DNA from 4 places in the Escherichia sp. MAL-1 genome. Region 2 is predicted to be linked to each of the others. Evidence: predicted binding sites of a transcription regulator. Region 2 holds the regulator's gene; each other region holds the start of a gene.
What was found. Region 2 encodes PurR, which represses purine synthesis genes. Its sites were predicted from a motif close to CANGCAAACGTTTGCNTG; they were not measured.

Region 1: the regulator PurR is predicted to act here: its motif matches at 2,789-2,806, upstream of purL (phosphoribosylformylglycinamidine synthase).
Region 3: the regulator PurR is predicted to act here: its motif matches at 2,850-2,867, upstream of purT (formate-dependent phosphoribosylglycinamide formyltransferase).
Region 4: the regulator PurR is predicted to act here: its motif matches at 2,855-2,872, upstream of rbsD (D-ribose pyranase).

What each region holds. Positions count from the first base shown of each region.
Region 1 covers NZ_CM129609.1:1,295,908-1,301,614, reverse strand. The annotation lists gene purL (phosphoribosylformylglycinamidine synthase) at 1-2,713, opposite strand, end outside; gene mltF (membrane-bound lytic murein transglycosylase MltF) at 2,971-4,527, shown strand; gene tadA (tRNA adenosine(34) deaminase TadA) at 4,524-5,027, opposite strand; gene yfhb (phosphatidylglycerophosphatase C) at 5,085-5,707, opposite strand, start outside.
Region 2 covers NZ_CM129609.1:2,268,095-2,273,801, reverse strand. The annotation lists gene sodB (superoxide dismutase [Fe]) at 1-103, shown strand, start outside; gene ACU8XX_RS11095 (MFS transporter) at 338-1,507, opposite strand; gene cydH (cytochrome bd-I accessory subunit CydH) at 1,673-1,762, opposite strand; gene purR (HTH-type transcriptional repressor PurR) at 2,061-3,086, shown strand; gene punR (DNA-binding transcriptional activator PunR) at 3,083-4,015, opposite strand; gene punC (purine nucleoside transporter PunC) at 4,128-5,339, shown strand; gene cfa (cyclopropane fatty acyl phospholipid synthase) at 5,624-5,707, shown strand, end outside.
Region 3 covers NZ_CM129609.1:2,074,684-2,080,390, reverse strand. The annotation lists gene ptrB (oligopeptidase B) at 1-862, opposite strand, end outside; gene ACU8XX_RS10090 (tellurite resistance TerB family protein) at 1,071-1,730, opposite strand; gene yebF (protein YebF) at 2,057-2,413, opposite strand; gene yebG (DNA damage-inducible protein YebG) at 2,480-2,770, opposite strand; gene purT (formate-dependent phosphoribosylglycinamide formyltransferase) at 2,904-4,082, shown strand; gene kdgA (bifunctional 4-hydroxy-2-oxoglutarate aldolase/2-dehydro-3-deoxy-phosphogluconate aldolase) at 4,138-4,779, opposite strand; gene edd (phosphogluconate dehydratase) at 4,816-5,707, opposite strand, start outside.
Region 4 covers NZ_CM129609.1:4,885,713-4,891,419, reverse strand. The annotation lists gene ravA (ATPase RavA) at 1-627, opposite strand, end outside; gene kup (low affinity potassium transporter Kup) at 850-2,718, shown strand; gene rbsD (D-ribose pyranase) at 2,885-3,304, shown strand; gene rbsA (ribose ABC transporter ATP-binding protein RbsA) at 3,312-4,817, shown strand; gene rbsC (ribose ABC transporter permease) at 4,822-5,707, shown strand, end outside.

The DNA.
Region 1 (5,707 bases), 970 kb from region 2:
TGCCACAATGACCAGCAAAGGCCATTTCCGCCAGCGTTACCAGCAGGCCGCCATCAGAGCGGTCGTGATACGCCAGCAGCTTACGCTGTGCAACCAGCGCCTGAATCGCGTCATAGAAGCCTTTCAGTTGCGCGACATCGCGTACATCTGCCGGTTTGTCGCCAAGCTGACGATAAACCTGCGCCAGCGCCGTTGCGCCCAGCGCGTTATTGCCTTTGCCCAAATCAATCAGCAGCAGTGCGTTATCTTCGGTAGAAAGCTGCGGCGTGATGGTGTGACGTACATCTTCCACGCGGGCAAATGCAGAAATCACCAGCGACAGCGGCGACGTCATTTCGCGCTCTTCGTTACCTTCCTGCCAGCGGGTTTTCATCGACATGGAGTCTTTACCCACCGGGATCGTCAGGCCCAGCGCCGGACAAAGCTCTTCGCCCACGGCTTTAACGGCTTCATACAGGCCCGCATCTTCACCAGGGTGGCCTGCCGCCGCCATCCAGTTGGCGGAAAGTTTGATGCGTTTGATATCGCCAATTTGTGTTGCGGCGATGTTGGTTAACGCTTCACCGACCGCCAGACGGGCAGAGGCGGCGAAATCCAGCAGCGCAACCGGCGCACGCTCGCCAATCGCCATCGCTTCACCGTAGTAGCTGTCGAGGCTGGCGGTAGTGACCGCGCAGTTAGCGACCGGCACCTGCCACGGCCCCACCATCTGATCGCGCGCTACCATGCCGGTTACGCTGCGGTCGCCAATGGTCACCAGGAAGGTTTTTTCCGCCACAGTCGGCAGATGCAGCACACGTTTCACCGCGTCTGCAATGGTGATCCCTTCACGGGCCAGCGCGTCGCCTTTCGCTTTCAACGTTTGTACATCGCGGGTCATCTTCGGCGTTTTACCAAGCAGGACGTCCAGCGGCAGATCGATCGGCTGATTATCAAAATGACGATCGTGCAGAGAAAGATGCAGTTCTTCGGTCGCTTCACCAATCACAGCGTAGGGTGCGCGCTCACGCTTACACAGCTCGTCAAACAGCGGTAATTGATCAGCAGCAACCGCCAGCACGTAGCGTTCCTGGGATTCGTTACACCAGATTTCCAGCGGGCTCATGCCCGGTTCGTCGCTCAGGATATCGCGCAGTTCGAATTTACCGCCGCGCCCGCCGTCGCTCACCAGTTCCGGCATGGCGTTAGAAAGACCGCCCGCACCGACGTCGTGGATAAACAGAATTGGGTTAGCATCACCAAGCTGCCAGCAACGGTCGATTACTTCCTGGCAACGACGCTCCATCTCCGGGTTGTCGCGCTGTACGGAAGCAAAGTCGAGGTCGGCATCAGACTGACCTGACGCCATGGAAGACGCCGCTCCGCCGCCAAGACCGATGTTCATTGCCGGGCCGCCGAGAACGACCAGCTTCGCACCGACGTTGATCTCGCCTTTTTGTACGTGATCGGCGCGAATGTTGCCGATCCCGCCCGCCAGCATGATCGGTTTGTGATAACCGCGCAGCTCTTCGCCGTTGTGGCTGTTCACTTTTTCTTCATAAGTACGGAAGTAGCCATTCAGTGCCGGACGACCAAATTCGTTGTTAAACGCCGCGCCGCCCAGCGGGCCTTCGGTCATGATGTCCAGCGCGGTGACAATGCGCTCAGGCTTACCGAAATCTTCTTCCCACGGCTGTTCGAAGCCAGGAATTCGCAAGTTGGAAACGGAGAAACCAACCAAACCCGCTTTCGGCTTCGCGCCGCGCCCGGTGGCACCTTCATCGCGGATTTCACCGCCGGAACCGGTCGCCGCGCCCGGCCACGGAGAAATCGCCGTCGGGTGGTTGTGAGTTTCGACTTTCATCAGAATATGCGCCGGTTCCTGATGGAAATCGTAGCGGCCCGTTTCGTGGTCAGCAAAGTAGCGGCCCACTTCAGAACCTTCCATTACGGCGGCGTTATCTTTATAAGCAGAGAGAACGTGATCCGGCGTGGTTTCGAAGGTGTTTTTGATCATCTTGAACAGCGATTTCGGCTGTTGTTCACCGTCGATAATCCAGTCGGCGTTAAAAATTTTGTGGCGGCAGTGCTCAGAGTTCGCCTGAGCGAACATATACAGCTCGATGTCGTTCGGGTTACGACCAAGCTTTGTGAAAGCATCCTGCAGATAGTCAATTTCATCTTCCGCCAGAGCCAGGCCAAGACGCAGGTTAGCGTCGATCAGCGCCTGACGGCCCTGCCCCAGCAAATCAACGCTTGTGACCGGAGTCGGTTGATGGTGGGCAAACAACTGCTCTGCATCATCTAAATCAAAAAAGACCGTTTCCATCATGCGGTCGTGCAGTTCAGCGGTAACCTGCTGCCATTGTTCATTGGTCAGCGTACCGGCTTCTATATAGTAAGCAACGCCGCGCTCAAGGCGGTTTACCTGTTGTAGCCCGCAGTTATGGGCAATATCGGTCGCTTTCGAAGACCAGGGAGAGATGGTGCCAGGACGCGGGGTCACCAGCAGGAGTTTGCCTTGCGGGGCGTGGCTGGCGAGTGCCGGACCATATTTCAGCAGGCGTTCAAGTTGTGCGTGCTCATCATCGTTTAACGGCGCATTGAGGTCAGCAAAATGGACATACTCGGCGTAAATATTGTGAACCGGGAGCCTGGCAGCCTGAAAACGTGCCAGCAGTTTGTTGATTCGGAATGCCGACAGTGCAGGCGAACCACGCAGAATTTCCATCATAAGTCTCTCGTCTTCTAAGCTTTCGGTGTACCCAAGGGGGGGAAACGGGCGTCATTATAAAGAATCTGATGCGCTGACGAAACCGTTTGCGTGGAAATAAAATCACCATCGTGAATTAGCAACGCGTGCCGCCAATGGCTGTAATAAGTTGCCATCTGGCGCAGGTTTACGCAAAATGCCGCTCATTTATGAGTAAACCTTTCACTATTATTACGTTTTTTCAAGCTGGGACGCGCACGACACAGAGAATTAACTAATTGAAAAAATTAAAGATTAATTATCTGTTCATCGGCATTCTGGCACTGCTGCTCGCGGTCGCTCTCTGGCCATCCATTCCCTGGTTTGGTAAAGCCGACAACCGTATCGCCGCCATTCAAGCGCGGGGAGAGTTGCGTGTGAGCACCATTCATACTCCCCTGACTTATAACGAAATCAACGGGAAACCTTTTGGCCTGGATTACGAACTGGCGAAACAGTTTGCCGATTACCTCGGCGTAAAACTGAAAGTGACCGTGCGGCAGAATATCAGCCAGCTGTTTGACGACCTCGATAATGGTAACGCCGACCTGCTGGCGGCAGGACTGGTCTATAACAGTGAGCGGGTAAAAAATTATCAGCCTGGCCCTACCTATTATTCCGTGTCACAACAACTGGTTTATAAAGTGGGTCAGTATCGCCCACGTACGCTGGGCAACCTGACGGCGGAGCAACTCACCGTTGCACCGGGTCATGTGGTGGTTAACGATCTCCAGACCCTGAAAGAAACAAAATTCCCGGAATTAAGCTGGAAGGTAGACGACAAAAAAGGCTCTGCGGAATTAATAGAAGATGTCATCGAAGGAAAACTCGATTACACCATTGCTGATTCTGTCGCCATCAGCCTGTTTCAGCGCGTTCACCCGGAGCTCGCCGTAGCGCTCGATATCACCGATGAACAACCGGTGACTTGGTTTAGCCCGTTAGATGGCGATAATACCCTTTCCGCCGCCCTGCTCGACTTCTTCAACGAAATGAATGAAGACGGTACGCTGGCACGCATTGAAGAGAAATACCTGGGGCATGGCGATGATTTTGATTACGTCGATACGCGCACATTTTTACGCGCCGTCGATGCGGTACTGCCGCAGTTAAAGCCCCTGTTTGAGAAATACGCCGAAGAAATTGACTGGCGTTTGCTGGCCGCTATTGCTTATCAGGAATCGCACTGGGATGCACAGGCCACTTCACCGACGGGTGTGCGCGGCATGATGATGTTAACCAAAAATACCGCGCAAAGCCTCGGCATTACGGATCGTACCGATGCCGAACAGAGCATTAGCGGTGGCGTGCGTTATTTGCAGGATATGATGAGTAAAGTGCCGGAAAGTGTGCCGGAGAACGAGCGGATCTGGTTTGCCCTCGCTGCGTACAATATGGGCTATGCGCATATGCTGGATGCCCGCGCCCTGACGGCAAAAACCAAAGGGAATCCTGACAGTTGGGCTGACGTAAAACAGCGTCTGCCTTTACTTAGCCAGAAACCCTATTACAGCAAGCTGACTTACGGCTACGCTCGTGGACATGAAGCCTACGCTTATGTCGAAAATATTCGTAAGTATCAGATTAGCCTGGTGGGTTATCTGCAAGAGAAAGAGAAGCAGGCTACAGAAGCGGCGATGCAACTGGCGCAGGATTATCCGGCGGTATCGCCTACGGAGTTGGGCAAAGAGAAATTTCCTTTTCTCTCGTTTCTTTCCCAGTCGTCATCAAACTATTTGACCCATTCTCCCTCTCTGCTGTTTTCCAGGAAAGGGAGTGAAGAGAAACAAAATTAATCCGTCGAGGATTGCGCTTTTTTCTGCGCTTTAATTTCCTGGCGGCGCATGCGAAAGAAGTCACTGAGCAACGCCGCGCACTCATCCGCCAGTATTCCTTCCGTAATTTCCACTCGGTGATTCATACCCGGATGATGCAGCACATCCATTAAAGATCCCGCAGCGCCAGTTTTCGCGTCACGCGCACCAAAGACCACGCGACCAATGCGACTGTGGATCATCGCTCCGGCACACATTACACATGGTTCAAGCGTGACATACAATGTGGCGTCGATCAGACGATAATTTTGCATCACCAGACCACCCTGCCGCAGGGCCATGATTTCTGCATGTGCGGTGGGATCATGGCGACCAATCGGGCGGTTCCAGCCTTCGCCGATTACCCGATTGTTATGCACTAATACCGCGCCGACCGGCACTTCCCGCTCATCCCAGGCACGTTTCGCCAGCGTCAGCGCGTGACGCATCCAGTATTCGTGGCTAAATTCGACTTCAGACAAAAAGAAAACTCCGGTTATAAAAGCGCGGCGCATTATACACGGACGCTATGCTTTACTCTATTCCAGTTGCTGGAGTTCACCGCGCGGGGTTACTCGCCAACGATGCTGACAGAAATAAAGCAGCGGATTGTCCTGATTACTGTCGCTATAGCCACTGTACAGCCGCAGCGGAGTGCCGATTTTGCGCTCCAGTTGTGCGACCTTTTCATGTCCCAGACAACGCATCGTCAATACCCAACCACCATAGCCACGCTGAATTTGGCTGGCGATAAGATTAACCCGCGGCAGCCAGGGCGTATCGAAATAAACCGCTTCAACCAGCGGCTGCGGAGAGCCGGTAATCAACCAGATATCAGCATCGGAACTTAACAGGTAGGTGGTTAATCGCTCCTGAACCAGCGGAAAGGCGGTAACATTGTCGCGAAACCAGCGCACGAAATCGGCCTGCAACGTCTGTAAACGTGCTTCGCTGTGACCAAAAGTGCACCCCCACAGAAGCAGACTCATCGGCCAGCGTGCCGCACGACCTTTTATCAATAACGCAATGGCTATAATCGGTAACAACGGCAGGACAAGTAACGCATTCAGCGGTTGGCGACGTAGTAAATAGCGCAGAAAACTGCCGAACATATCCTGCTGATGCAATGTTCCATCTAAGTCAAAAAACACCACACGACGCT
Region 2 (5,707 bases):
ACACGCTTATTACATCGACTATCGCAATGCACGTCCTGGCTATCTGGAGCACTTCTGGGCGCTGGTGAACTGGGAATTCGTAGCGAAAAATCTCGCTGCATAATAACTGATGGCAAATGCAGCATTGCCTGAAGCGCTACGCTTATCAGGCCTACGCGGATCATCGATGTAGGTCGGATAAGGCACTCGCCGCATCCGACAAGCGCTGCATGATACGACGCCTAACGCGTCTTTTCATGTCAACGCGGATGAGTCGTTAACACCGCATCCGGCAAGATAAATCGCACGTTGTCAGCAACTGTAACGCAGAAGGTTATCCTTCTGCGTTTTTGTTTAATTAGCTGTTAGCAACGCAAACTGTTTCAGGTTGTTTTCTGGCTGACATAAACACCAGCAATAATGCCAGTCCCGCGACAATCGCTCCCATCACCGGCACAAAGCTGTATCCCAGCCCAGCGGAAATTACCGCACCACCAGCAGCTGCTCCCAGCGCATTTCCAAGATTAAAGGCACCAATATTGACTGATGAAGACAGACCCGGCGCTTCACTGGCGACACGCATCACGCGCATCTGTAACGGCGGTACGACCGCAAAGGTTGCTGCGCCCCACACCACCATGCTAATAGCTGCGCCGAACTCATTGCGGGCCAGGAACGGGATTGCCAGCATAATCACCATCAGCAGCAACAAAAAGCCTTTCAACGTGCCGTTAACTGAACGATCTGCCAGTTTGCCGCCGAGATAGTTACCGATAGAGAATCCGACACCAATCAGCACCAGCATTGCCGTGACGAACACCGGTGTTGCGTGGGTAATACTTTGCAGTACCGGAGAGATATAGGTGTAGAGAGTAAACATTGCACCAGCTCCCAGTACCGTCGTCAGCAATGCAGACAGCACCTGCGGACGCATTAATACCGCCAGCTCTTTTTTCACTTCAGGTCGTGCCCCTGCACCACCTTTAGGTAATGAGAAGAACAGACTTACCATTGAAATCACTCCCAGCCCCGCCGTTGCCAGAAATGACATCCGCCAGCCGATGGTTTCACCCAACCAGGTCGCCGCCGGCACGCCACCGATATTTGCCAGGGTTAACCCCATAAACATAGTGGCAACTGCGCTGGCCTGTTTATGTTTTGGCACCACGCTTGCGGCCACGACTGAACCCAAACCAAAAAATGCTCCGTGATTCAGGCTGGTCAAAATGCGTGAAAGCATCAGGGTCATATAATCCGGCGCGATGGCGGAAAGAACGTTGCCTAGCGTGAAAATTGCCATCAGGAAAATCAACGCACTGCGGCGGGCACGATGAGAAAGTAGAAGCGTCATCAGCGGCGCGCCCACCATTACGCCAACTGCATAGGCACTGATTAACATTCCGGCAGCGGGAATCGAGACATCCACACCGCGCGCAATGACGGGCAACAAGCCCATTGGCGAGAACTCCGTTGTCCCGATACCAAACGCGCCAATCGCCAGCGCCAGCAACGGATAGTTAATTTTCATGCCTTATCTCCACCTCTTCGCGTCATTACGCGATATTCATTAAAGTGGCGAAAGCATGACAGCAATCACAAAAAAATGAAAATAACAAAAAGAGAAAACACTTTTGCCATTTTGCTAACAAACAGGAAGGAGATGCGAGGGAGAACGCGCTCCCTCGAGAGGAAATCAGTGCAGCGCGGCAGTCAAACCCACGGCTACGATCAAACCGAGGACGATAATCGTTGTTACCAGTGAAAATTTAAGGTCGGTGCTCATCAAGTTTTCTCCTTTTTTATTACCACACAAAAAGTGATATTACGCATTTTTACACACTGTGATGAAAAAATCTCCCGTCATTTATAATGATAAGTGTTTTTACCACTTCCCCTTTTCGTCAAGATCGGCCAAAATTCCACGCTTACACTATTTGCGTACTGGCCATTGACCCCTTCCTGACGCTCCGTGTCGTTTTTCCGGCGTACCGCAACACTTTTGTTGTGCGTAAGGTGTGTAAAGGCAAACGTTTACCTTGCGATTTTGCAGGAGCTGAAGTTAGGGTCTGGAGTGAAATGGAATGGCAACAATAAAAGATGTAGCGAAACGAGCAAACGTTTCCACTACAACTGTGTCACACGTGATCAACAAAACACGTTTCGTCGCTGAAGAAACGCGCAACGCCGTGTGGGCAGCGATTAAAGAATTACACTACTCCCCTAGCGCGGTGGCGCGTAGCCTGAAGGTTAACCACACCAAGTCTATCGGTTTGCTGGCGACCAGCAGCGAAGCGGCCTATTTTGCCGAGATCATTGAAGCGGTTGAAAAAAATTGCTTCCAGAAAGGTTACACCCTGATTCTGGGTAATGCGTGGAACAATCTTGAGAAACAGCGGGCTTATCTGTCGATGATGGCGCAAAAACGCGTCGATGGTCTGCTGGTGATGTGTTCTGAGTACCCAGAGCCGTTGCTGGCGATGCTGGAAGAGTATCGCCATATCCCAATGGTGGTGATGGACTGGGGTGAAGCAAAAGCTGACTTCACCGATGCGGTCATTGATAACGCGTTTGAAGGCGGCTACATGGCCGGGCGTTATCTGATTGAACGCGGTCACCGCGAAATCGGCGTTATCCCCGGCCCGCTGGAACGTAACACTGGCGCAGGCCGCCTTGCCGGTTTTATGAAGGCGATGGAAGAAGCAATGATCAAGGTGCCGGAAAGCTGGATTGTGCAGGGTGATTTTGAACCTGAATCCGGTTATCGCGCCATGCAGCAAATCCTGTCGCAGCCGCATCGCCCTACTGCCGTCTTCTGTGGTGGCGATATCATGGCAATGGGCGCACTTTGTGCTGCTGATGAAATGGGCCTGCGCGTCCCGCAGGATGTTTCGCTGATCGGTTATGATAACGTGCGCAACGCCCGCTATTTTACGCCGGCGCTGACCACGATCCATCAGCCAAAAGACTCGCTGGGTGAAACAGCGTTCAACATGCTGTTGGATCGTATCGTCAACAAACGTGAAGAACCGCAGTCCATTGAAGTGCATCCGCGCTTGATTGAACGCCGCTCCGTGGCTGACGGCCCGTTCCGCGACTATCGTCGTTAATCACCCGTTGCGGGAGTCTCTTCCGGCTCCCGCAGCCACTCCTTATTCAGCGTCTCACTATCGCCGAGATACTCAAGCAACCAGGTTAACGCAGGCGACATATCATTTTGCTGCCATGTCAGACAACATGCCGAATCCGGAAAGGGGTTTTCCAGTTCTAATGCTACCCACTTCCCCTCATTAAGCCACGGTTTGGCGAAATGTGTTGGCACCATCCCTATGCATAATCCTGCCGAGATACAGGTTGCCGATGATTCCCAGTCAGGCACGACAAGTCTTTTTTGGTTATCCAGCAACCAGGTAATACGCTTAGGTAGCGTTCGCGAGGTGTCTTCGCGCACCAACGACGGCCAGTTGCGCAACGTATCATCGCTGAATGGACCATCCATCAACGCCAGCGGGTGGTGGCTGGCAACAACGCAACTCCAGCTTAGCATCCCCATATCCCGGAAGGCATAACGACCGCCTACCGGAATCGCGCGTGTTGCGCCAATCGCCAGTTCCACGCGCCCGTCGGAAAGCGCATCCCAGACACCGTTGAACACTTCCTGAAAGACAAGAAGTTCGACATCATCAAAATGGCGATAAAAATCAACGATCATCTGCCGTGTACGTTCTGGCCTGACAATATTATCCACTGCGATAGCTAACTGACCGCGCCAGCCGTTCGCTATCTGCTGACATTGCTGGCGGGTGATCTGCATTTTTTTGACAACAGAGCGCCCTTCTTTGAGAAACCACGCTCCAGCAGCGGTCAGCTCCACATCACGGTGCCGTCGTTCAAAGAGCGGCACCGCCAGCCACTCTTCCAGCTGACGCACGGTATAGCTGACCGCAGAAGGAACGCGATGCAGCTCCTGTGCCGCAGCGCTAAAACTACCATTACGCGCTACCGCATCAACAACTTCGAGTGAATATTCTGACCACATAGTCTGCCTACAAAATTTTTGAAACCAGTCATCAAATATTACCGTTTCACAACACTAATTTCACTCCCTACACTTTGCGGCGGTGTTTAATTGAGAGATTTAGAGAATATACATGCAACCTGGGAAAAGATTTTTAGTCTGGCTGGCGGGTTTGAGCGTACTCGGTTTTCTGGCAACCGATATGTATCTGCCTGCTTTCGCCGCCATACAGGCCGACCTGCAAACGCCTGCGTCTGCTGTCAGTGCCAGCCTTAGTCTGTTCCTTGCCGGTTTTGCCGCAGCCCAGCTTCTGTGGGGGCCACTCTCCGACCGTTATGGTCGTAAACCGGTGTTATTAATCGGCCTGACAATTTTTGCGTTAGGTAGTCTGGGGATGCTGTGGGTAGAAAACGCCGCTACGCTGCTGGTATTGCGTTTTGTACAGGCTGTGGGGGTCTGCGCCGCGGCGGTTATCTGGCAAGCGTTAGTGACGGATTATTATCCTTCACAGAAAGTCAACCGTATTTTTGCGACCATCATGCCGCTGGTGGGTCTGTCTCCGGCACTTGCTCCCCTGTTAGGAAGCTGGCTGCTGGTCCATTTTTCCTGGCAGGCGATTTTCGCCACCCTGTTTGCCATTACCGTGGTGCTGATTCTGCCTATTTTCTGGCTCAAACCCACGACGAAGGCCCGTAACAATAGTCAGGATGGTCTGACCTTTACCGACCTGCTACGTTCTAAAACCTATCGCGGCAACGTGCTGATATATGCGGCCTGTTCAGCCAGTTTTTTTGCATGGCTGACCGGTTCACCGTTCATCCTTAGTGAAATGGGCTACAGCCCGGCAGTTATTGGTTTAAGTTATGTCCCGCAAACTATCGCGTTTCTGATTGGTGGTTATGGCTGTCGCGCCGCACTGCAGAAATGGCAAGGCAAGCAGTTATTACCGTGGTTGCTGGTGCTGTTTGCTGTCAGCGTCATTGCGACCTGGGCTGCAGGCTTCATTAGCCATGTGTCGCTGGTCGAAATCCTGATCCCATTCTGTGTGATGGCGATTGCCAATGGCGCGATCTACCCTATTGTTGTCGCCCAGGCGCTGCGTCCCTTCCCACACGCAACTGGTCGCGCCGCAGCTTTGCAGAACACTCTACAACTGGGTCTGTGCTTCCTCGCAAGTCTGGTAGTTTCCTGGCTGATCAGTATCAGCACGCCATTGCTCACCACCACCAGCGTGATGTTATCAACAGTAGTGCTGGTCGCGCTGGGTTACATGATGCAACGTTGTGAAGAAGTTGGCTGCCAGAATCATGGCAATGCCGAAGTCGCTCATAGCGAATCACACTGATCTATATCGATATACTTAGGCTGCTAACAAAATTTTGTTGTATGATTGAAATTAGCGGCCTATACTAATTTCGAGTTGTTAAAGCTACGATAAATATTATGTTTTTACGGGGACAGGATCGTTCCCGACTCACTATGGATGGTCATTTCGGCAAGGGTTCCTCCTTTCCCTCTGTTCTACGTCGGATTATAGACTCGCGGTTTTTTCTGCGAGATTTCTCACAAAGCCCAAAAAGCGTCTACGCTGTTTTAAGGTTCTGATCACCGACCAGTGATGGAGAAACTATGAGTTCATCGTGTATAGAAGAAGTCAGCGTACCGGATGACAACTGGTACCGTATCGCCAACGAATTACTTAGCCGTGCCGGT
Region 3 (5,707 bases), 190 kb from region 2:
GGTTGGAACGCAGATAAAAACGATGCTGGTAGTGATCAAGGCTGTATTCGTGATCTTTGCGGCGCGGCAGAAAAACAAACGGCTCGGCATCGGCCATTTCCGCGTCCAGCAGGCGAACTTCACTGGTGGTGGCGCTGGCCAAATGAATGACTACATAGTGCTTCGAGGTCGTTTTATGCAGGCTGACGTAATAGGTATCGTCTTTTTCTTCGTAGATCAGTTTATCTTGCGATGCTGGAGTACCGATGGCGTGACGCCAGACCTGATAAGGCAGCAGCGTCACCGGATGCTTGCGAACATAGTAGAAAGTCCAGGAGTCATTTGCCCAGACAAAGCTGGGTTCAACGTTATCCAGCAGTTCCGGGTACCAGTTACCAGTTTCCAGATTACGAAAACGAATGCCGTACTGGCGTCGGGAAAGAAAATCTTCTGCCAGCGCCATAATGGTGTTATCGGGCGTAATCGCCATTCCGCCCATCGAATAAAACTCACTATGAGCTGCGCGCTTATTGGCATCGAGCAATGTTTCCCACTCATCCCACTCTTCACTGAATGCCGATTGACGCTGGTAGATAGCATATTCACAGCCTGGTTCATAAATATGCCGATAGCGGTAGCCATTTTTGATGTAGGGCGCAGAAACTTCTCGTTGCGGAATGCGGTCGATGATTTCCTTTAAGATGCGATCCTGCAAGGCTTGTTGTGAGGCCATCACCCGATGACCGTAACTATTTTCTTGTTGCAGGTAGTCCAGAACTTCCGGCTGAGAACGCGTATCGTCCCGCAGCCAGTAGTAATTATCGATTCGCGTATCGCCATGAAGCGTCATGGCGTGGGGAATGCGGGCGGCTTTTGGTAGCATGTTATTGTTCTTTCTGGTTGAAACATCTTATAAGGGTGGCAAAACTCACCGGGGATGCAAGCGAAACAGGGTCGTCATTGCTTAGATGATGACAGGTAATGGCGCGGATATCGAATGTTATGCAGACAGAGAAAATCAGCCTGTTCAAATGGCTGTGCGGTTCTGGATAGCCCGAAATAGTCAACTTCAGGCTATCCAGAGAGCGGAATTATTCCGCCAAAGTGCGTTTTTGCTGTTCGAGATCGCGTTCAATGCCGTCACGAACATCCTGGGGGATTTTCAGCGCGTCACCCAGTGCATTCAGGTAACTGCGTTCCATAAAATGGTCAATATCAATAGCCGCGCAACTCAGGAAATAGATTTCCAGCGCCTCTTCTTCATTGCGGACCCCGGTAGCCAGGCGTTGTGGATCCAGCGGTTGTTCGATTGCCTGCTCAATGAGTACACGTCCCTGCTCTTCCACGCCGGCTTCACGCAATTGCTGGTCGATTGCCGCACGTTCTTTGGCATCAATATGACCATCACTTTTAGCGGCAAAGACCAGCGCAAGGATCAAACGTTCTGTACGCTCATCCAGCGGCGTACTTTGCGCGCCAAACTGCGGTTCGTCCTGATGCGCCGCGCGAATTTTATCTTTGTATTTATTCCACAGCACCGTACCCGCTACCGCTCCGCCGCCAACCAGTAACGCGTTGGTGCCATATTTCGTAAGAAGTTTACGTGCTGATTTATTTGCGACCAGCAGCCCAGCCAGTCCGCCTAATGCGCCTGGCACTAACAGTTTGCCCAATCCCTGATCCGCAGACGAGGAGGTAGAAGAACTGCTTTGCCCAAGCAGGGATTGCAGTTGATTTAACCAGTTAGCCATATTTGCTCCTCAATAACCATTTTTAGTGCCTGTAGCATAGCGGATGAGGATGTCAGAAAATGTATATCGAGACAAAAGATGCGCAAATAAGCGGGGCGGTAGGCCGTTATTCAAAGAAATTCGCGCCAGGTAAGGTATTTACTGTATATCAGGTGATAAGGGTATTTTAGGTGAAAGTAGTTTGTCGTTTTGAGTGGCATTGTTTGATGCTGATTGCCCGATGCGACGCTGTTGCGTCTTCTCAGGCCTACGATTGTGGTGCGTTCTGGGGCGGACAAGGCACTCGCGCCGCATCCGCCAACGGTCAATCGAATTATCAGAAGCCATTAACGCCGCTGATATTCCGCCATTCCCGCTTTGCAGTCCACGCTGACCTGGTAATGAATATCGGCACTTTTACCACGCACGGTTAGCGGTACTGACCATTTATCATCTTTACCCTGAATGTCCTGCAAACTGACCCAAGCCACGGGATCGGCCTGACCGACAATTTTTTGATCATCTGCCCAGCGCGCCACGCGATTTTGTTGATAATCACGTTTTACGCTCGCGGCAATTCCGGCAGCATCCAGACCTTCACACTTTGGGAAAGTGACCGACTTGCTGGTTTCATTATTGGCAGCGAAAACTGATGCGCAGGCAGAAACCAACAACAGCCCTAAAAACGCCCCTCTTTTTTTCATGTTTTTCTCCATAGCACAATGATTCAGGAGAAAGCATGGTACAAATTGTCAGGAGCGCAAGTTGCTTCAGGCCGCGTGTGAGGCATCTTCCTCTTCGGATTCAGCACCGACGACCTGTGGGGACGGTAATTTGCCGGTTTTCAGAATGGTGCTCAGCACATCTTTTTGTTCTGCCAGCCATAGCGAAAGGGCTTCACGTTGCTCGTCTTCCATTTGCACTGGAGAATTTGTCAGCCAGGTGTCAAGCAGATCCGCCGTATCAAGCATTTTATCATAAGCATCGGCTTCCTTTTTGCTGGTAAACGACATTTTCTCTTCGCCCTCACGAATGACTACGTATTTAACTTCAACCGCCATTTGCAGCCTCTCATAATAACTGTGATTTTATACAGTATATTTCTTTTCGGTTGAGAAATCAACATCAGCAATAAAGACACGCGCAAACGTTTTCGTTTATACTGCGCGCGGAATTAATCAGGGGATATTCGTTATGACGTTATTAGGCACTGCGCTGCGTCCGGCAGCAACTCGCGTGATGTTATTAGGCTCCGGTGAACTGGGTAAAGAAGTGGCAATCGAGTGTCAGCGTCTCGGCGTAGAGGTGATTGCCGTCGATCGCTATGCCGACGCACCAGCCATGCATGTCGCGCATCGCTCCCATATCATTAATATGCTTGATGGTGATGCATTACGCCGTGTGGTTGAACTGGAAAAACCACATTATATCGTGCCGGAGATCGAAGCTATTGCCACCGATATGCTGATCCAACTTGAAGAGGAAGGACTGAATGTTGTCCCCTGCGCTCGCGCAACGAAATTAACGATGAATCGCGAGGGTATCCGTCGCCTGGCGGCAGAAGAGCTGCAGCTGCCCACTTCCACTTATCGTTTTGCCGATAGCGAAAGCCTTTTCCGCGAGGCGGTTGCTGACATTGGCTATCCCTGCATTGTAAAACCGGTGATGAGCTCTTCCGGCAAGGGGCAGACGTTTATTCGTTCTGCAGAGCAACTTGCTCAGGCATGGAAGTACGCTCAGCAAGGCGGTCGCGCCGGAGCGGGCCGCGTAATTGTTGAAGGCGTCGTTAAGTTTGACTTCGAAATTACCTTGCTAACCGTCAGCGCGGTGGATGGCGTCCATTTCTGTGCACCGGTAGGTCATCGCCAGGAAGATGGCGACTACCGTGAATCCTGGCAACCACAGCAAATGAGCCCGCTTGCCCTTGAACGTGCGCAGGAGATTGCCCGTAAAGTGGTGCTGGCACTGGGCGGTTATGGTCTGTTTGGTGTCGAGCTGTTTGTCTGTGGTGATGAGGTGATTTTCAGTGAGGTCTCCCCTCGTCCACATGATACCGGGATGGTGACGTTAATTTCTCAAGATCTCTCAGAGTTTGCCCTGCATGTACGTGCCTTCCTCGGACTTCCGGTTGGCGGGATCCGTCAGTATGGTCCTGCAGCTTCTGCCGTTATTCTGCCACAACTGACCAGTCAGAATGTCACGTTTGATAATGTGCAGAATGCCGTAGGCGCAGATTTGCAGATTCGTTTATTTGGTAAGCCGGAAATTGATGGCAACCGTCGTCTGGGTGTTGCGCTGGCGACCGCTGAGAGTGTTGTTGACGCCATTGAGCGCGCGAAGCACGCCGCCGGACAGGTAAAAGTACAGGGTTAAACCCGGCAAAAAAACGCTACAAAAATGCCCGATCCTCGATCGGGCATTTTGACTTTTACAGCTTAGCGCCTTCTACAGCTTCACGCGCCAGCTTAGTAATGCGGTCGTAATCGCCCGCTTCCAGCGCATCTGCCGGAACCAGCCAGGAACCACCGATGCACAGCACGCTTTTCAGCGCCAGGTAGTCACGGTAGTTAGCCGGAGAAATACCACCCGTCGGGCAGAAACGGACCTGGGAGAACGGACCCGCGATCGCCTGCAGGGCTTTCACGCCGCCGTTAGCTTCAGCCGGGAAGAATTTGAACTCTTTCAAACCGTAGTCCATACCCAGCATCAGTTCGGAAACAGTGCTGATCCCCGGAATCAGAGGAATAGTCCCTTCGGTAGCAGCTTTCAGCAGCGGCTCGGTCAGACCCGGGCTAATTGCGAACTGTGCACCCGCTTCAGTGACTTCTGCCAGCTGCTGTGGATTCAGCACCGTACCGGCACCCACAATCGCTTCAGGCACTTCTTTGGCGATAGCACGGATAGCATCAACTGCACACTCGGTACGCAGAGTCACTTCCAGAACGCGCACCCCACCAGCAACCAACGCTTTTGCCATCGGCACTGCGTGTTCCAGTTTTTTTACCACGATAACCGGTACAACCGGGCCGGTGGTCAGGATTGATTCTGCACTTGTTTTCCAGTTTTTCATCAGAGTTTTCTCTCGCCTGATTACAAATTTGTCGTCTTAAAAAGTGATACAGGTTGCGCCCTGTTCGGCACCGGACAGTTTTTCACGCAAGGCGCTGAATAATTCACGTCCTGTCCCCACGCGTGACGCGCTCAGGTCAGGAATGTGCGGTTCGCGAGCAGCCAGTTCCGCTTCGTCTACCAGCAGCGTCAGTTCGCCTGTCTGTCCATTCACACGAATGATGTCCCCGTCGCGCACTTTTGCCAGCAGCCCGCCATCGTAGGCTTCTGGTGTTACGTGGATAGCTGACGGCACTTTACCTGAAGCGCCGGAGAGTCGTCCATCGGTAACTAACGCAATTTTGAAACACCGGTCCAATAATACACCAAGTGGCGGCATGAGTTTATGTAATTCTGGCATTCCGTTCGCTTTTGGCCCCTGATGACGGACAACAACGACACAATCGCGGTCCAGCAAACCCGCTTCAAAGGCCGGCATAACGTCATGCTGGCTTTCAAAAACAACCGCTGGCGCTTCAATCACCTGGTTCTCAACCGGCACGGCAGAGGTTTTCATAACCGCACGGCCCAGGTTACCGCTTAACACTTTTGTCCCACCATGATGAGAGAAAGGTTGTTCGAAGGAAGCGATCACATTGCTGTCGAGTGATTTTTCCGCCCCTTTCCGCCAGTCCAGTTCACCATTATTCAGCCATGGTTCAAGGGTATAACGAGACAGACCAAAGCCTGCCACCGTATTGACATCTTCATGCAGCAGGCCTGCTTTGAGCAGTTCACGCACCAGAACCGGTACGCCACCTGCCGCCTGGAAGTGGTTAATATCGGCCGGACCGTTCGGGTAGAGACGTGCCATCAGCGGTACAACATCAGAAAGGTCAGAGAAGTCATCCCAGTTAATCTGAATACCGGCCGCGCGCGCCATCGCCACC
Region 4 (5,707 bases), 2.3 Mb from region 2:
ATCTGTGACCTGCAAGGCATCAGGAACCGGATTGTCGTTTTCATCCTGTTGACTGGTCAGCATGGAGCGGAAATTCGCTTTATCCTGCACTTTATCTAACCACAGACGAATCAGCATGCGGTCATATAACGCTTCCAGACTGCTGTCTGCTTCCGGCAGCTCGTTGGAGGCCGCCACCAGCAGGCGCATCGGGATTTTTTCTACGTGTGCACCGTTGCGGAACTGGCGCTCGTTAATGGCGGTGAGCAAGGTATTAAGAATTGCCGGGCCCGCTTTCCAGATCTCATCCAGAAAGACAATTTCTGCTTCCGGCAGGTAACCGCTGGTTAAACGTTCATAGCGCCCTTCATCTTTTAGCGCCTGAATAGAAAGGGGACCAAAAACTTCTTCCGGCGTGGAGAAGCGGGTCATCAGATATTCAAACGCGCGGGCATTCTGAAAGGCGAATTTTAAGCGCCGGGCGATCAAACTTTTGGCAATACCTGGCGGGCCAAGGAGGAACACACTTTCACCACTTAATGCCGCTAATAAACACAAGCGGATGGCGTGGCTACGTTCATAAAGCCCCTTTTCCAACGAACTGCTCAGGCGGGAAATTCTTTCCGCTAATAAATGAGGGTGAGCCATAATGAAGTGGCGTCCTTTCGTCAAAAGTTCTGCGTAAATTGCGAGTATAGACGTTTCTTGCTGGTGGCTAAAATAGTCTCAAAGGGGGGGTATTTTTCTTTGAGCCAGGTTAATGTGGCCGCATTTAGGAGTACGATTTTGCCGTTAATCGTGCATACTGTGCGCTTTTTTGTGGGCCAAGGGACTAAGCACACATTTCATATTTCAACGAAAGACTAGTCTATGAGCACTGATAATAAGCAATCATTGCCCGCGATTACCCTCGCGGCGATTGGAGTTGTCTACGGCGATATTGGTACCAGCCCGTTATATACACTTCGTGAATGTTTGTCCGGCCAGTTTGGTTTTGGCGTTGAACGCGATGCCGTGTTTGGCTTTTTATCGCTGATCTTCTGGCTGCTAATCTTTGTGGTTTCCATTAAATATCTCACCTTCGTGATGCGGGCAGATAACGCCGGTGAGGGGGGGATCCTGACGTTGATGTCGCTTGCCGGGCGTAATACGTCGGCGCGAACCACATCAATGCTGGTGATTATGGGGCTAATCGGCGGCAGCTTTTTCTATGGTGAAGTCGTCATAACACCCGCTATTTCGGTGATGTCAGCCATTGAAGGTCTGGAAATCGTCGCCCCGCAGCTGGATACCTGGATAGTTCCCCTCTCAATTATCGTTCTCACTTTATTATTTATGATTCAAAAGCATGGCACGGCTATGGTCGGTAAGCTGTTTGCGCCGATCATGCTGACCTGGTTTTTGATTCTGGCAGGACTGGGGTTACGTAGCATTATTGCTAACCCGGAAGTGCTGCATGCGCTGAATCCGATGTGGGCCGTGCATTTCTTCCTTGAATACAAAACGGTTTCTTTTATTGCATTAGGGGCAGTGGTGCTGTCGATTACGGGGGTCGAGGCGCTGTATGCTGATATGGGACACTTTGGTAAGTTCCCTATTCGTCTGGCGTGGTTCACTGTCGTATTACCTTCCTTAACTCTTAATTACTTCGGCCAGGGAGCGCTGTTGTTAAAGAACCCGGAAGCGATTAAGAACCCGTTCTTCCTTTTGGCACCGGACTGGGCGCTGATCCCGCTGCTGATCATCGCCGCACTGGCGACGGTAATCGCCTCGCAGGCGGTTATCTCTGGCGTCTTTTCATTGACGCGTCAGGCGGTACGTCTGGGATATTTGTCGCCGATGCGCATTATTCACACCTCCGAAATGGAGTCAGGGCAAATCTATATTCCGTTTGTGAACTGGATGCTCTATGTCGCGGTCGTGATTGTGATTGTCAGCTTTGAGCACTCCAGCAACCTGGCGGCGGCGTACGGGATTGCGGTGACCGGAACCATGGTGCTGACGTCTATTCTCTCGACTACCGTGGCACGTCAGAACTGGCACTGGAATAAGTATTTTGTTGCGCTGATCCTGATTGCTTTCCTTTGTGTCGATATTCCATTGTTCACCGCTAACCTCGATAAACTGCTCTCCGGCGGCTGGTTGCCATTGAGCCTCGGTACTGTGATGTTTATCGTGATGACCACCTGGAAGAGCGAGCGTTTCCGCTTGCTGCGGCGGATGCATGAACATGGTAACTCTCTGGAAGCGATGATTGCTTCGCTGGAGAAATCACCGCCTGTTCGCGTGCCCGGGACCGCGGTGTATATGTCGCGTGCAATCAACGTCATTCCCTTTGCGCTGATGCATAACCTTAAACATAACAAGGTATTGCATGAGCGGGTGATTCTGTTAACTCTGCGCACCGAAGACGCTCCATATGTCCATAACGTCCGTCGGGTACAGATTGAACAACTGTCGCCCACTTTCTGGCGCGTGGTGGCAAGTTATGGTTGGCGAGAAACGCCAAACGTAGAAGAAGTTTTCCACCGCTGCGGTCTGGAAGGATTAAGTTGCCGGATGATGGAAACCTCCTTCTTTATGTCGCATGAGTCGTTGATCCTCGGCAAACGCCCGTGGTATTTGCGTCTGCGCGGCAAGCTGTACTTGCTGCTGCAACGTAATGCGCTGCGTGCACCAGATCAATTTGAAATCCCGCCAAACAGGGTTATCGAACTGGGTACTCAGGTCGAAATCTAACGCCAGACGCCTCCTTTCTTCATAAGGGGGCGTTTTTGTTTTCATGGTTAATCACCATGTAAAACGTTTCGAGGTTGATCACATTTCCGTAACGTCACGATGGTTTTCCCAACTCAGTCAGGATTAAACTGTGGGTCAGCGAAACGTTTCGCTGATGGAGAAAAAAATGAAAAAAGGCACCGTTCTTAATTCTGATATTTCATCGGTGATCTCCCGTCTGGGACATACCGATACGCTGGTGGTGTGTGATGCTGGTTTACCCATCCCCAAAAGTACAACGCGTATCGATATGGCATTAACCCAGGGTGTACCTTCTTTTATGCAGGTGCTGGGCGTCGTCACAAATGAAATGCAGGTCGAGGCGGCCATTATCGCGGAAGAGATCAAACACCATAATCCGCAACTCCACGAAACGTTGCTCACTCACCTTGAGCAGCTGCAAAAACACCAGGGAAATACCATTGAAATTCGTTACACCACGCATGAACAATTCAAACAACAAACCGCAGAAAGTCAGGCGGTAATTCGCAGCGGAGAATGTTCTCCGTATGCGAATATCATTCTCTGTGCTGGCGTGACGTTCTGAGGCCGTCATGGAAGCATTACTTCAGCTTAAAGGCATCGATAAAGCCTTCCCGGGCGTAAAAGCCCTCTCGGGCGCAGCGTTAAATGTCTATCCGGGCCGCGTGATGGCGCTGGTGGGCGAAAACGGCGCGGGTAAATCCACCATGATGAAAGTGCTTACTGGCATCTATACTCGCGATGCCGGTACGCTTTTATGGCTGGGGAAAGAAACGACATTTACCGGGCCAAAATCTTCCCAGGAAGCCGGGATTGGGATTATCCATCAGGAACTGAACCTGATCCCGCAGTTGACCATTGCCGAAAACATTTTCCTCGGTCGTGAGTTTGTTAATCGCTTTGGCAAAATTGACTGGAAAACCATGTATGCCGAAGCGGATAAATTGCTGGCTAAACTTAACCTGCGCTTTAAAAGCGACAAGCTGGTGGGCGATCTTTCCATCGGTGACCAGCAAATGGTTGAAATCGCCAAAGTGCTGAGCTTTGAGTCGAAAGTCATCATTATGGATGAACCGACCGATGCGCTGACCGATACCGAAACCGAATCCCTGTTCCGCGTCATCCGCGAGCTGAAATCGCAAGGCCGCGGTATTGTCTATATCTCCCACCGCATGAAAGAAATCTTCGAGATTTGCGATGACGTTACCGTTTTTCGTGATGGGCAATTTATTGCTGAGCGCGAAGTGGCATCACTGACCGAAGATTCGCTGATTGAGATGATGGTGGGTCGCAAGCTGGAAGATCAATATCCGCACCTGGACAAAGCGCCGGGAGATATCCGCCTGAAAGTCGATAATCTCTGCGGACCTGGCGTTAACGATGTCTCTTTTACTTTACGCAAAGGCGAAATTCTTGGCGTCTCTGGTTTGATGGGCGCAGGTCGTACCGAACTGATGAAAGTGCTCTACGGCGCACTACCGCGCACCAGCGGTTACGTCACCCTGGATGGGCATGAAGTCGTTACCCGTTCACCGCAGGATGGCTTGGCAAACGGCATTGTGTATATCTCCGAAGACCGTAAACGTGACGGTTTAGTGTTGGGCATGTCAGTAAAAGAGAACATGTCGCTGACAGCGCTGCGCTACTTCAGCCGCGCTGGCGGCAGTTTGAAGCATGCCGATGAACAGCAGGCTGTGAGTGATTTCATTCGTCTGTTTAATGTGAAAACTCCGTCGATGGAACAGGCAATTGGTCTGCTTTCCGGTGGCAATCAGCAAAAAGTGGCGATTGCCCGCGGTCTGATGACACGCCCCAAAGTGTTGATCCTTGATGAACCTACCCGTGGCGTAGATGTCGGCGCGAAAAAAGAGATCTATCAACTGATTAACCAGTTCAAAGCCGATGGCTTGAGCATCATTCTGGTGTCATCGGAGATGCCAGAAGTATTAGGCATGAGCGATCGCATCATCGTCATGCATGAAGGGCATCTCAGCGGGGAATTTACTCGTGAGCAGGCCACCCAGGAAGTGTTAATGGCTGCCGCTGTGGGCAAGCTTAATCGCGTGAATCAGGAGTAAAAAAATGACAACCCAGACTGTCTCTGGTCGCCGTTATTTCACGAAAGCGTGGCTGATGGAGCAGAAATCGCTTATCGCTCTGCTGGTGCTGATCGCGATTGTCTCGACGTTAAGTCCGAACTTTTTCACCATCAATAACTTATTCAATATTCTCCAGCAAACCTCAGTGAACGCCATTATGGCGGTCGGGATGACGCTGGTGATCCTGACGTCGGGCATCGACTTATCGGTAGGTTCTCTGTTGGCGCTGACCGGCGCAGTTGCTGCATCTATCGTCGGCATTGAAGTCAATGCGCTGGTGGCTGTCGCTGCCGCTCTCGCGTTAGGTGCCGCAATTGGTGCGGTAACCGGGGTGATTGTAGCGAAAGGTCGCGTCCAGGCCTTTATCGCTACGCTGGTTATGATGCTTTTACTGCGCGGCGTGACCATGGTTTATACCAACGGTAGCCCAGTGAATACCGGCTTTACTGAGAACGCCGATCTGTTTGGCTGGTTTGGTATTGGTCGTCCGCTGGGCGTACCGACGCCAGTCTGGATCATGGGGATTGTCTTCCTCGCGGCCTGGTACATGCTGCATCACACGCGTCTGGGGCGTTACATCTACGCGCTGGGCGGCAACGAAGCGGCAACGCGTCTTTCTGGTATCAACGTCAATAAAATCAAAATCATCGTCTATTCTCTTTGTGGTCTGCTGGCATCGCTGGCCGGGATCATTGAAGTGGCGCGTCTCTCCTCTGCACAACCCACGGCGGGGACTGGCTATGAGCTGGATGCTATTGCTGCGGTGGTTCTGGGCGGTACGAGTCTGGCGGGCGGAAAAGGTCGCATTGTTGGGACGTTGATCGGCGCATTAATTCTTGGCTTCCTTAATAATGGATTGAATTTGTTAG